Regions from separate parts of the Novibacillus thermophilus genome, predicted to be linked through region 2. Evidence: riboswitches for the same ligand, from Rfam matches in the RefSeq annotation. Region 2 holds a riboswitch; each other region holds the start of a gene.
The links. A riboswitch is a leader RNA that binds a small molecule or an ion and turns the genes downstream of it on or off. The one in region 2 is predicted to bind S-adenosylmethionine.

Region 1 (3,278 bases), 1.1 Mb from region 2:
AAGGACCTTTTCCAAGCGCGAAGAAAACTCTACGCAGAGGGCGGTTTTTTTGAACCGCTCATCCGGTCCATAGCTAAATTCATCATTAAGCAGGCCTCAAAAAAAGAGACCGTCTACGTTCTCGATTCAGGCTGTGGTGAAGGTTTCCACCTTTCGAACGTATGCGAGATAGTGACAGCTGTGGGAAAAACGGTAACAGGCGTCGGGGTGGATCTATCAAAAGAAGGTGTCGCCATCGCGTCCCAGCATGATTCGAACAAAATTTGGTGTGTGGCTGATCTTGCCCGTGCGCCGTTTAAAGACAAACAGTTTGACGTCATTCTCAATATCTTGTCACCTTCAAACTACACGCAATTCAACAGACTGTTGAAACCGAATGGCTTTGTGCTGAAGGTTGTTCCGCAAAACGGCTATTTAAAGGAGTTAAGGGACGCCTTTTTTGATGAAGCGGAAAAACAGACGTATTCCAACAAAGGGACTGTCGACCGGTTTCAAGAGGCTTTTCCCGAATTCGATCGTTCGCGAATATGTTATACGATGAGCCTCGATCAATCGTCCATTCACTCCTTGGTCCGCATGACTCCTTTGGCGTGGAGAGCCCCTGAGGAGCGGGTCAGATCGTTTTTAGAGCGGGAAGCGGCAGACATCACCGTTGATTTAGAGATTTTAATCGGTTATAAACAGCCCGATTAAATTCGGTTTATTCAAAAAAGCATCATCGCCGCTTTGCCACCCAACCTCAACAAGCCGAGTCGGCGTACCGTCCGTTGCCCGAAGGAACGAATCTGGATTATGTATTCACCGCGCGAAATTACCGGCCAATTACTCGGGGCAGACGATTTCTTATGGCGGGAAGGTCATACCTTAGCAGAATCGAATCCATCTGCTTTCTCCTTCAGAATGAGAACGATTGTTGAACGAGGGAAGGGGTCGATCCCCAAAAAAACAAGTTCAGCTTTGCATAAATACGTGACGCTTGCAAGCCCGGCTGGACAAATGACAACGTTCGGCCGGTTTCTAAAGTGACATTTTCTCGGAACAGTTAAGGGGACAATTTCACTGACGATTGACAATAAATTGAAAAGGTGTTGACAGATATCTCTCTTGTGATATGATTATTTCAAAGTCAGCAAAATGACATAGCAATTGTCTGCTTCTTATCCAGAGAGGGGGAGGGACTGACCCTATGAACTCTCGGCAACCAGCCGCAACGGCCCGGTGCCAATTTCAGAGGAATGGTTCATTCCGAAGATGAGAAGGCTTGACAAAATGTGCCGCGTTTTGTGAACCCTTCTCTTGTTGAGAAGGGTTTTATTACGTTAAAGGGGGATGCGGGAAAAGAAGGAACACACGGGTTTTGATGGCACGAAACATAAGATTGGAGAGGAGATTGAAATGGCACGAAGTACATTTAAGGCAACCGCGCAATTAGGAGAAAAATTTCAAGTTCGGACACACTCGAGGGGCCACACGGTCATCGTCGACGAGCCAAAGGAGCTCGGCGGAACGGATCTGGGACAGAATCCGGTGGAACTCATCCTTTCGGCCCTCGGAGCTTGCCAGTCCATCGTCATTCAGACTTACGCCGAGAAATTTGACATAACCGTTGACGCACTGCGCATCGAGCTGGAAGGAGATTTAGATTTAGACGGCTTTTTGGACAAATCGGACGTTCGCCCCGGTTTTTCCGACGTGAGGTATCAAGTGTTTTTGAAGACTGATGCGCCGGAAGCGAAAGTGAAAGAGTTTTTACAATTTGTCGAAGCCCACTGCCCGGTGGCGGATACGATTGCCCATCCAGTCAACCTCGTGTCCTCCGGTTTTGTCATTGAGAAAGATCAGCGTACTCCAACAACATAAAAACGAAAAAAAGGTACACTTTTGGCAACACACTCTTCACAAAGACATTTGGCACGGGTCCCATCTCCCATAGGATCGGACCCATCGAGGTTCATGATAAAGGAGATAGAAAACATTGAGCGACATAAAGTTTGCTTATTGGGTGCCGAACGTGAGCGGAGGGCTCGTCATTTCCAGACTTCCGCAGCAAACAGACTGGACGTTTGAAGCAAACAAACGTTACGCCCAAACGGCAGAAGCAGTCGGCTTTGAATACGCCTTGTTGCAAACGCGTTTTATAGCGAACTACGGAGCAGAAAATCAACTAGAAGCAGCGACGCTAGCTGCTTCACTGGCCAGTGTCACTTCGAGGATTAAGCTTATCTCCGCCGTCCTTCCCGGCCTTTGGCACCCTGGAGTTTATGCGAAGATGATCGCTACACTGGATCACATCAGTCGTGGCCGCGCCGCAGTCAATGTCGTCAGTGGTTGGTTTAAAGGCGAGTTTACTGGTTACGGCGAGCCGTGGCTTGAACACGACGAACGTTACCGCCGTTCGGAAGAATTCATTCGTGTGTTGCGGTCAATGTGGACAGAAGAGGAGACGACGTTTAAAGGGGACTTTTACCGGATAAACAGCGCCCCGCTCAAGCCGAAACCTATACACACTCCTCCGATTTTCCAAGGGGGAAATTCAAAGGCGGCCCGGCGGATGGCAGCACGCGTGTCCGACTGGTATTTCATGAACGGCAATACGCTGGACGGCCTCAAAGAACAAATTGAAGACGTCCGGTCCCTCGCCGAAGTCGAAGAACGCACACTGAACTTTGCCGTTAACGGTTTTGCTATCGTCCGCCCCACAGAATCAGAAGCCGTCCAAACCCTTCGGGAAATCGTGTCACATAGAGATGAGGAAGCTGTAAGAGGTTTCAGTGAATCGGTCAAAGAAGCCGGTCAGTCCACGAAGGAGAGGGACGGGATGTGGGCCAATTCTTCCCTTGAAGACCTCGTGCAGTACAATGACGGTTTTAAAACGGGGTTAATTGGGACGCCTGAGCAAGTGGCTGATCGCATCATCGAACTTAAGAAGATCGGAGTGGATTTAGTACTCGTCGGTTTCCTTCATTATGAGACCGACTTGGAAGCGTTCGGGGAAGACGTGATCCCGCTCGTCCGAGAAAAAGAGCAGGCTTTGAGAGACAGAGGAGTGGTGGTGTGAGACTGTTAGGTTTGTCGGGAAGTTTGACACCGCGCTCTAAAACGTACATCGCCGTCGAACAGGCGCTCACATTCGCTAAAGCGTACGATGCGTCGGTGGCGACGGACCTCATCAGTTTGCGGGATTATAAACTGTCGTTTTGTGACGGCAGAGATCCAAAACTGTATGAGGGGGATACGAAGCAGGTCATTCAAAAAATAGAAAATGCCGATGCGCTCAT
Region 2 (3,278 bases):
AAGATGCGTGTTTTTTTCATGTAAGTTCCTCTCCAATCCTTTTGATTTAACTAGCGACTGTGCGAACCGCAGCGTCTAAGCGATGGGCTTTTCACAATGCTCCTTGTTCCAGATGGATGTGGACGTATGTGTCAGTTGAATTAGCGCAATGAACACCGCGACGAACATACTGAATATGGTCAAGCCTAAAAGCCCTGAGGTATAGAGTGTTTCAAATGCCAGTATGTTGACAAATGCTAAAGCGGCTGTCGCGATGACTCCGAACCAAGCGAGCCACGAATCGGGGGAGCTCACCCGCCATTGGCCCCGATGTTCCCACAAACTTGTGACTATCATTAAAGCTAAATTTATTCCCATACCTACCCACACCGGATGGGTGTTAAGGAAAAAGTGATCGGGTGACCATTCGCCCAAGTGGTACCACAACAAACCTGATGCAAATCCTCCAACCATTGAGATCACAGCGCCTCCCTTCGTCACGAGCGGCCAGAACAAGGCGCCTAACACCGGTGCGAAAGTCGCCGAATTGCGCACGGTCCAAGCGAGTATATTCCACCACGCGGACTGTTCAGTGCGCAGAGTGCCAAACAGGATCATTAAACCTGTCAGTAACAACAGCGACCACTTCGTATAGCGAACGAGTCGATCATTGGTCGCGCGGGGATTTAAAGCACTGCCGACATCCCTGCCTAAACTGGTCGCCCCGGAAAACTGACACGGCGCTCCCCAGCTCAGGGCACAAGCCCATATGCCGAGGAAAAACAGTCCGGCTAAAGGCGCAGGGAGGACTTGCATGAGATACTGGGGAATGGCGATCAAGCCCTTGCCTGCGTCTGGGACGACCACGGCAGCGGCCATCCCGAAAAGCACACCGAGGATCACAAACGGTATCCCCATGACGGCTGCCATTTTTAGTCCCTTCTGGCCTTCTTTTGCGGTTCGGCAGGACAACGCCATCTGGAAGGCCGCCTGGGCCAACAATACATTGACGAGAAATGTGCCGAACCACGCAACGATCACTTGTAAACCGGCATTTCCCCATGTAAACATGTCTGGTTGTGTTTGGGCTAGCTGAACCAGACCCTCTATTCCCGGGTTGACAAAAAAAGCGATTAACCCCACCACAAACATCAGTGAGAATACGACTGCATTGACGCTTTGCGTAAAGGCAACTGACCACATTCCACCTGCTTGCAAATAGATGAAGAGCAAGAGGGATGTCAACGCAACAGAAAAAAAGAGGGGGATGCCGGTAAACACATGGATAGCAGAAGCAAAAGCGATGGCCGTCGCCACTGACCACATCGGAAAAGAGAATGCTGTAATGGCACCACTGATCAGTTTCGCCCAACGCCCGTAATAATCACCAATGAGGCCCGAGATCGTCACCAGCATCCGTTCGCGAAACGGTGCGAGCAGAATAAAGGCGATAATTAACACTTGCACCGTTTCAGCGACTCCATACCAAACAGCTGATATGCCTTTCAAGTATGCTAATTCTAAAATGGAGATGTAAGTTGAGCCGGAAAACAGTCCGGTGATACAGAGGGCGACGACAAGCGGCGAAAATTGACGGCCGCCGACAAAAAAGTCCTCTCCGCGAGCTGCTTTACGCCTCGCGACATAACCGGAAAAGATTAACAGAAACGTATAGACAACAGCTAATCCTATCAGCCACACACCGTATTCATTCATTAAATGTCATTCCCTTCACGTGATCGGCCCTTACACTCTAGATTGTCGGGCTTTCGTTTATCCGTCATTTGGTGCTCTCACCGCTTTTTCATATAGGATAAGTATGCATTTACAGTTGATGAGACATCTTCATCCTTCCTGCAAGCTGTTAAAATGAGAAAGCCTCTCTGCAAAGACAGAGAGGCTAGCGACCCGATCATCACCTCTCTTATCTTTCAAAACCTAAACGGCTTTGCAGGAATTGGCACCTTTTTGCACAGGAACCGTGCAAAGGTTGCCGGGTTTCATCGGGCCAGTCCCTCCACCTCTCTGGATAAGAGAATGTCTATCAGATTTTAAAACCAGTATAGTCACCCCCTAAACTGTTGTCAACTGTTTTTGGCGCGCTTTGTCATTGCCAGGGTGTAAGGTTTGTGCTATAGTCACATTAAACAGAGGGGAGCTGGGAGAGCCCGGCTGAGAGGGTACCCCCAAAATGGTACCGACCCGTTAAACCTGATCTGGATAATGCCAGCGCAGGGATCATAGTCGTCATCTGCTTGTGGACAGCAGACATGTGACGTTGCGCTTAAGCCAGTCCTGATCAGGATTGGCTTTCTTTACGTTTGAAGGAGGTGTGGACATGCCCCGTGTCAATGTCAGCATTCAAGTCATCCCCCGTGTGACAGGGGATCAAGATATTTACGACATCGTGGACGAAGCCATTGGCGTGATTCAGCAGTCGGGCGTGAAGTACGAAGTAGGTCCGATGGAGACGACGATGGAAGGTGAGTACGACGAGTTGATGGACGTTGTGAAGAGAGCCCAGGAAGCGGTGATTGCGGCGGGAAGCGAGCGGGTGATCACCATTGTGAAAATTGACTACAGTCCATCCGGGGTGACGATGGAAGAAAAAGTGGGCAAGTACCGGCAAAGGTGAATGGAACGTGAGACGCGTGAAGTGGCGACAGCATGCCATGACTGTTTGGCCGCCAGTCTTGCTCGCGACTGTGTTTCTCGCCCTGTGGGAACTCGGGGTGCATGTCTTTGACGTGGACATGTGGTTGTTGCCGGCGCCGAGTGACATAGTCTTTGCCTTTTTACACAATGTAGAAGTCGTCAACCGTCACATGTGGCCGACGTTGCAGGAAGCGATGCTCGGCTTTGCGACAGGCATTGCCGTAGCCCTGTCGTTAGCCGTTCTCATTGAACTGTCTCCCTGGCTGCGCCGGGGACTGTATCCGCTTTTGGTCGGGACGCAAACGGTGCCGATCATTGCTATCGCCCCTCTGTTTATCGTCTGGTTCGGGTACGGTTTGCTGCCAAAGGTGCTCATCGTCGCCCTGGTCACGTTTTTTCCGGTCGCTGTGAGTACAGTGGACGGGCTGAGTTCGGCAGACAGGGACATGGTGCGGTTACTACGGTCCATGGGGGCAGGAAAGTGGCAGATCTTTCGCATGGTGCGCTTTCCCCATGCGCTGCCGTACGTGTTTTCCGGTTTGAAGATCGCCGCGACGTACAGTGTCCTCGGGGCGGTTATCGCCGAGTGGTTAGGAGCCGATGCCGGGCTCGGCGTGATGCTCGTCCGGGCACAAAACTCGTTT
Region 3 (3,278 bases), 1.1 Mb from region 2:
TTGTGCCTGTCGTCCGTCCTCCGTTTCTCCCAGCTTGCGGTAACATCCTGTATCTAAATAAGTGAACAACATCTCTTGACCTTCTGGAGGCAGACGGTGAATTTCGTCTAAAAAAAGCATGCCGCCATCAGCCCGTTCCAACAAACCTCGCCGGTCTTGACTCGCTCCCGTATAAGATCCCTTCACACTGCCAAACAACTGACTAAGCAACAGTTGAGGATTGTGAGCGTAGTCAGCACAGTTGAAGGTGACAAATTCTCCTTTATGCTGGGTGGAAATCCGCCTGTATTCGTACATCAAACGCGCAAACATGCTTTTTCCGACGCCTGTCGCGCCGAAGAGGAGAGTATGGAGGCCGTACGGAGGGTAGTGCAAAGCCGCTTTCGCCTGTTCAATCGGAGCGCGAAAACTACCCTCTGCCCCAATTATTCGACCGAATACTTGGATGCCGGCTGATGTACGAGCCACACGGAACAAGACAGGGCGCCCCTCTTTTTTCTCAACCAAACCGTGTTTGACGAGCCGGTTTAATTCCCGGCTGACGTTACTGCGATGCTGTTGCAATGTATCCGCTATTTCTTGTGCGCTTACCCCCCACTTGTCTCGCGCCTCGTCACACATTTGACACAACGTATCCCACAACTGATTACTCAACTTCCCACCTCTCACTAAATACATTTTCGTCAATATTATACAAAATGACCGTGTCATCAAGTGAGACTTTACGCTTCTGTCTGATAGAGTGTCTTACGCTTATCAACACGTTCTCAATGACTGATCCATCATGACATAGCTAAAGGAAGGCATCGTATAAGGCGGTCGGTAACCTCCCAAAATGATCAGTACCAGCAAAAAATTGGGAGTTTCTCTCGGAAGTTCTCACAATACTGAAACTGCTGTATCATCTATAATCCTTATACGTGCGGTTGATTTCCCCTACCGCAATGACAAAACTAATCGCACACTCCTTTATCCTTGGACAAACTCATACTTTTTTCTTATGGTCGCTTTTGATATCCTTAATAAAATAATACAACGTCGTAAGAACGAAGATCACAATTAATTCCGAAACGACAAAGCTTGTCATAACTTTTTCACTCTTTCTGCCACATCGTGTGATTTTACAAAAATCAAAAGAAGTTTCTTGCGATCCAGCCACAGTAAGATGAGACACATAACCATCAAAACAGTACTGAGGTCTTGAACACCAATATCAAAAGCATAATTGACCATCATAATATTAACGGCAATTGGAAAATAACAGATGGCACCCAACGTTGCCGTCCTCGGAATCGCGATTAAGACAGCGGCTATGACTTCCCCTAACCCGATAAACATTTCATATAAGCGCGAATATCCAAAAAATGTCCAAGCTAACGTAAAACCTTCTCCTCGCATGGCGGCAATTTCTTCTGTTGGTACGCCAAATTGTCCGAACGTCAGTTTAGCAGCTCCGTAAATCAGAAAGTTCACTGCCAAAAAGAGACGAAACGTCGCAGGAATTGAGTGTTGAAGGACACAAATAAACCGACCCGTATCCATGTGCTCACATCCCCTTCCCCCTAAACACGTTCACGCATTTCTAGTACCCGTACCACACACGCTTTTTTCCCAAAAGCCATTTAAGTATCACGATCTTTCGGCTCTTCTTTTATCGTAGAAAAATTTGAAACTGATTGACATTGATTGGTCTTACATTTTAACTACCAAAACTTACAATTTTGTAAGGTGCGGACAAAGTAGTTCAGAAAAAATTTTCTAAACTGAACGGCGTATTCCCCTTGACAATGTGAGAATAGAGTTGTAGGATAATTACAAGTTTTTTCAATTACATATTCATAGTGAATGCTTCTTATCAAGAGAGGCGGAGGGACTGGCCCAATGAAGCCCGGCAACCTCTTTGCACTCGCGCAGTGCAAAAAAGGTGCCAACTCCTGCGGGATGAGTTTAACTCGTTCCGAGAGATAAGAAGAGCGTTTCGCTACAGAGCGAACCCCTCTTCTTATCGAAGAGGGGGTTTTTGTATGTGTCGAGCCTAGAAATAGTGACAGGAGAGGAGAGAGTGTGAATGAGTTATGATGTATCAGTTGAAGTTTCCGAAACATCCCTTCACCGACGTCGGGCCGCCATCTCGAGCGTGATCGGAACAACCATCGAATGGTACGACTTCTTTATTTACGGAACAGTGGGAGCCCTCGTATTTCCTACTTTGTTTTTCCCGGATTCTGACCCTTACGCAGGGTTGATGCAGACGTTCTTAATCTTTGCCATCGGGTTTGTGGCACGACCTGTTGGCAGTTTTATCTTTAGTCACTTTGGCGATCGCTTTGGAAGAAAGACGACACTCATTTTCACATTACTGATGATGGGAATCGCGACAACGACTATGGGGCTTTTACCGACTTATGAAACAATTGGCATATGGGCTCCGCTCTTGTTGTCGATTCTCCGCTTTTTACAGGGTCTCTCAGCAGGCGGAGAGTGGGGAGGTGCTGTCTTGCTCTCTATGGAGTGGGCAGGGCGTGATCGACGCGGATTTTTTGCAAGCCTCCCACAGCTGGGTTCACCCTTCGGCTTAGTACTCTCTTCAACCGTTGTTTCACTCTTACTCACGGTATCCGGTGACGCCTTTTTTTCGTGGGCATGGCGCATTCCGTTCCTTTTCAGCTTGGGCCTAGTCATCGTCGGACTGTACGCCCGTTTACGCGTTCTGGAATCACCAGAGTTTCAAAAAGTTCTAAAAGACGAAAATGTGTCCCAAGCTCCTGTGCTCGAATCGCTTCGCACCTACCCTAAAACGATCCTCTGGGCCATCTTAGTGAACATTGTGATGTTCGCTGCGTTTTACACGTTCAGTACGTTTTTTATCGGGTATGGATCGACGTATTTAAACCTCGATCAGAATCTGCTAACCAATGCCACTGTGCTCGGCGGCATTGCGGCGGCACTTGCCGTAGTCCTTTTCGGACACTTTTCAGACATCGTCGGAGCCAAGAACGTGTATGTCGTCGGTGTCCTCTCTTTGGTGGTATGGGCATTTCCATATTTTGTCCTGGTCAACAGCAAACAGCCTTTCCTCATTGTGACTGCGGTAGCGTTCGCGTTTTTCACGTTTGGTGCCATGTACGGCCCCCTCGCATCATTTGTCGCAAGTTCGTTTCCAGCCCGCCTGCGGTACAGCGGTTCATCGGTTGCTTATGCAATCGGAGCGGTCCTCGGGGGTGGCATCGCACCGATGATCAGCACCTTTTTAGTCGACAACTTTGATTCTGCGTTTG

Region 1: another riboswitch for S-adenosylmethionine. It lies ahead of B0W44_RS14075 (OsmC family protein); the one in region 2 lies ahead of B0W44_RS09085 (sodium:solute symporter family protein).
Region 3: another riboswitch for S-adenosylmethionine. It lies ahead of B0W44_RS03385 (MFS transporter); the one in region 2 lies ahead of B0W44_RS09085 (sodium:solute symporter family protein).

Annotation. Positions count from the first base shown of each region.
Region 1 is NZ_CP019699.1:2,895,278-2,898,555, forward strand. It holds gene B0W44_RS14070 (putative RNA methyltransferase) at 1-693, shown strand, start outside; SAM riboswitch class I at 1,155-1,258, shown strand; gene B0W44_RS14075 (OsmC family protein) at 1,396-1,860, shown strand; gene sfnG (dimethylsulfone monooxygenase SfnG) at 1,976-3,058, shown strand; gene B0W44_RS14085 (NADPH-dependent FMN reductase) at 3,055-3,278, shown strand, end outside.
Region 2 is NZ_CP019699.1:1,817,976-1,821,253, forward strand. It holds gene B0W44_RS09080 (MetQ/NlpA family ABC transporter substrate-binding protein) at 1-20, opposite strand, end outside; gene B0W44_RS09085 (sodium:solute symporter family protein) at 76-1,695, opposite strand; SAM riboswitch class I at 1,901-2,015, opposite strand; TPP riboswitch at 2,121-2,234, shown strand; gene B0W44_RS09090 (MTH1187 family thiamine-binding protein) at 2,318-2,614, shown strand; gene B0W44_RS09095 (ABC transporter permease) at 2,622-3,278, shown strand, end outside.
Region 3 is NZ_CP019699.1:681,264-684,541, reverse strand. It holds gene B0W44_RS03395 (sigma-54-dependent transcriptional regulator) at 1-654, opposite strand, end outside; gene B0W44_RS03390 (hypothetical protein) at 1,084-1,542, opposite strand; SAM riboswitch class I at 1,850-1,971, shown strand; gene B0W44_RS03385 (MFS transporter) at 2,069-3,278, shown strand, end outside.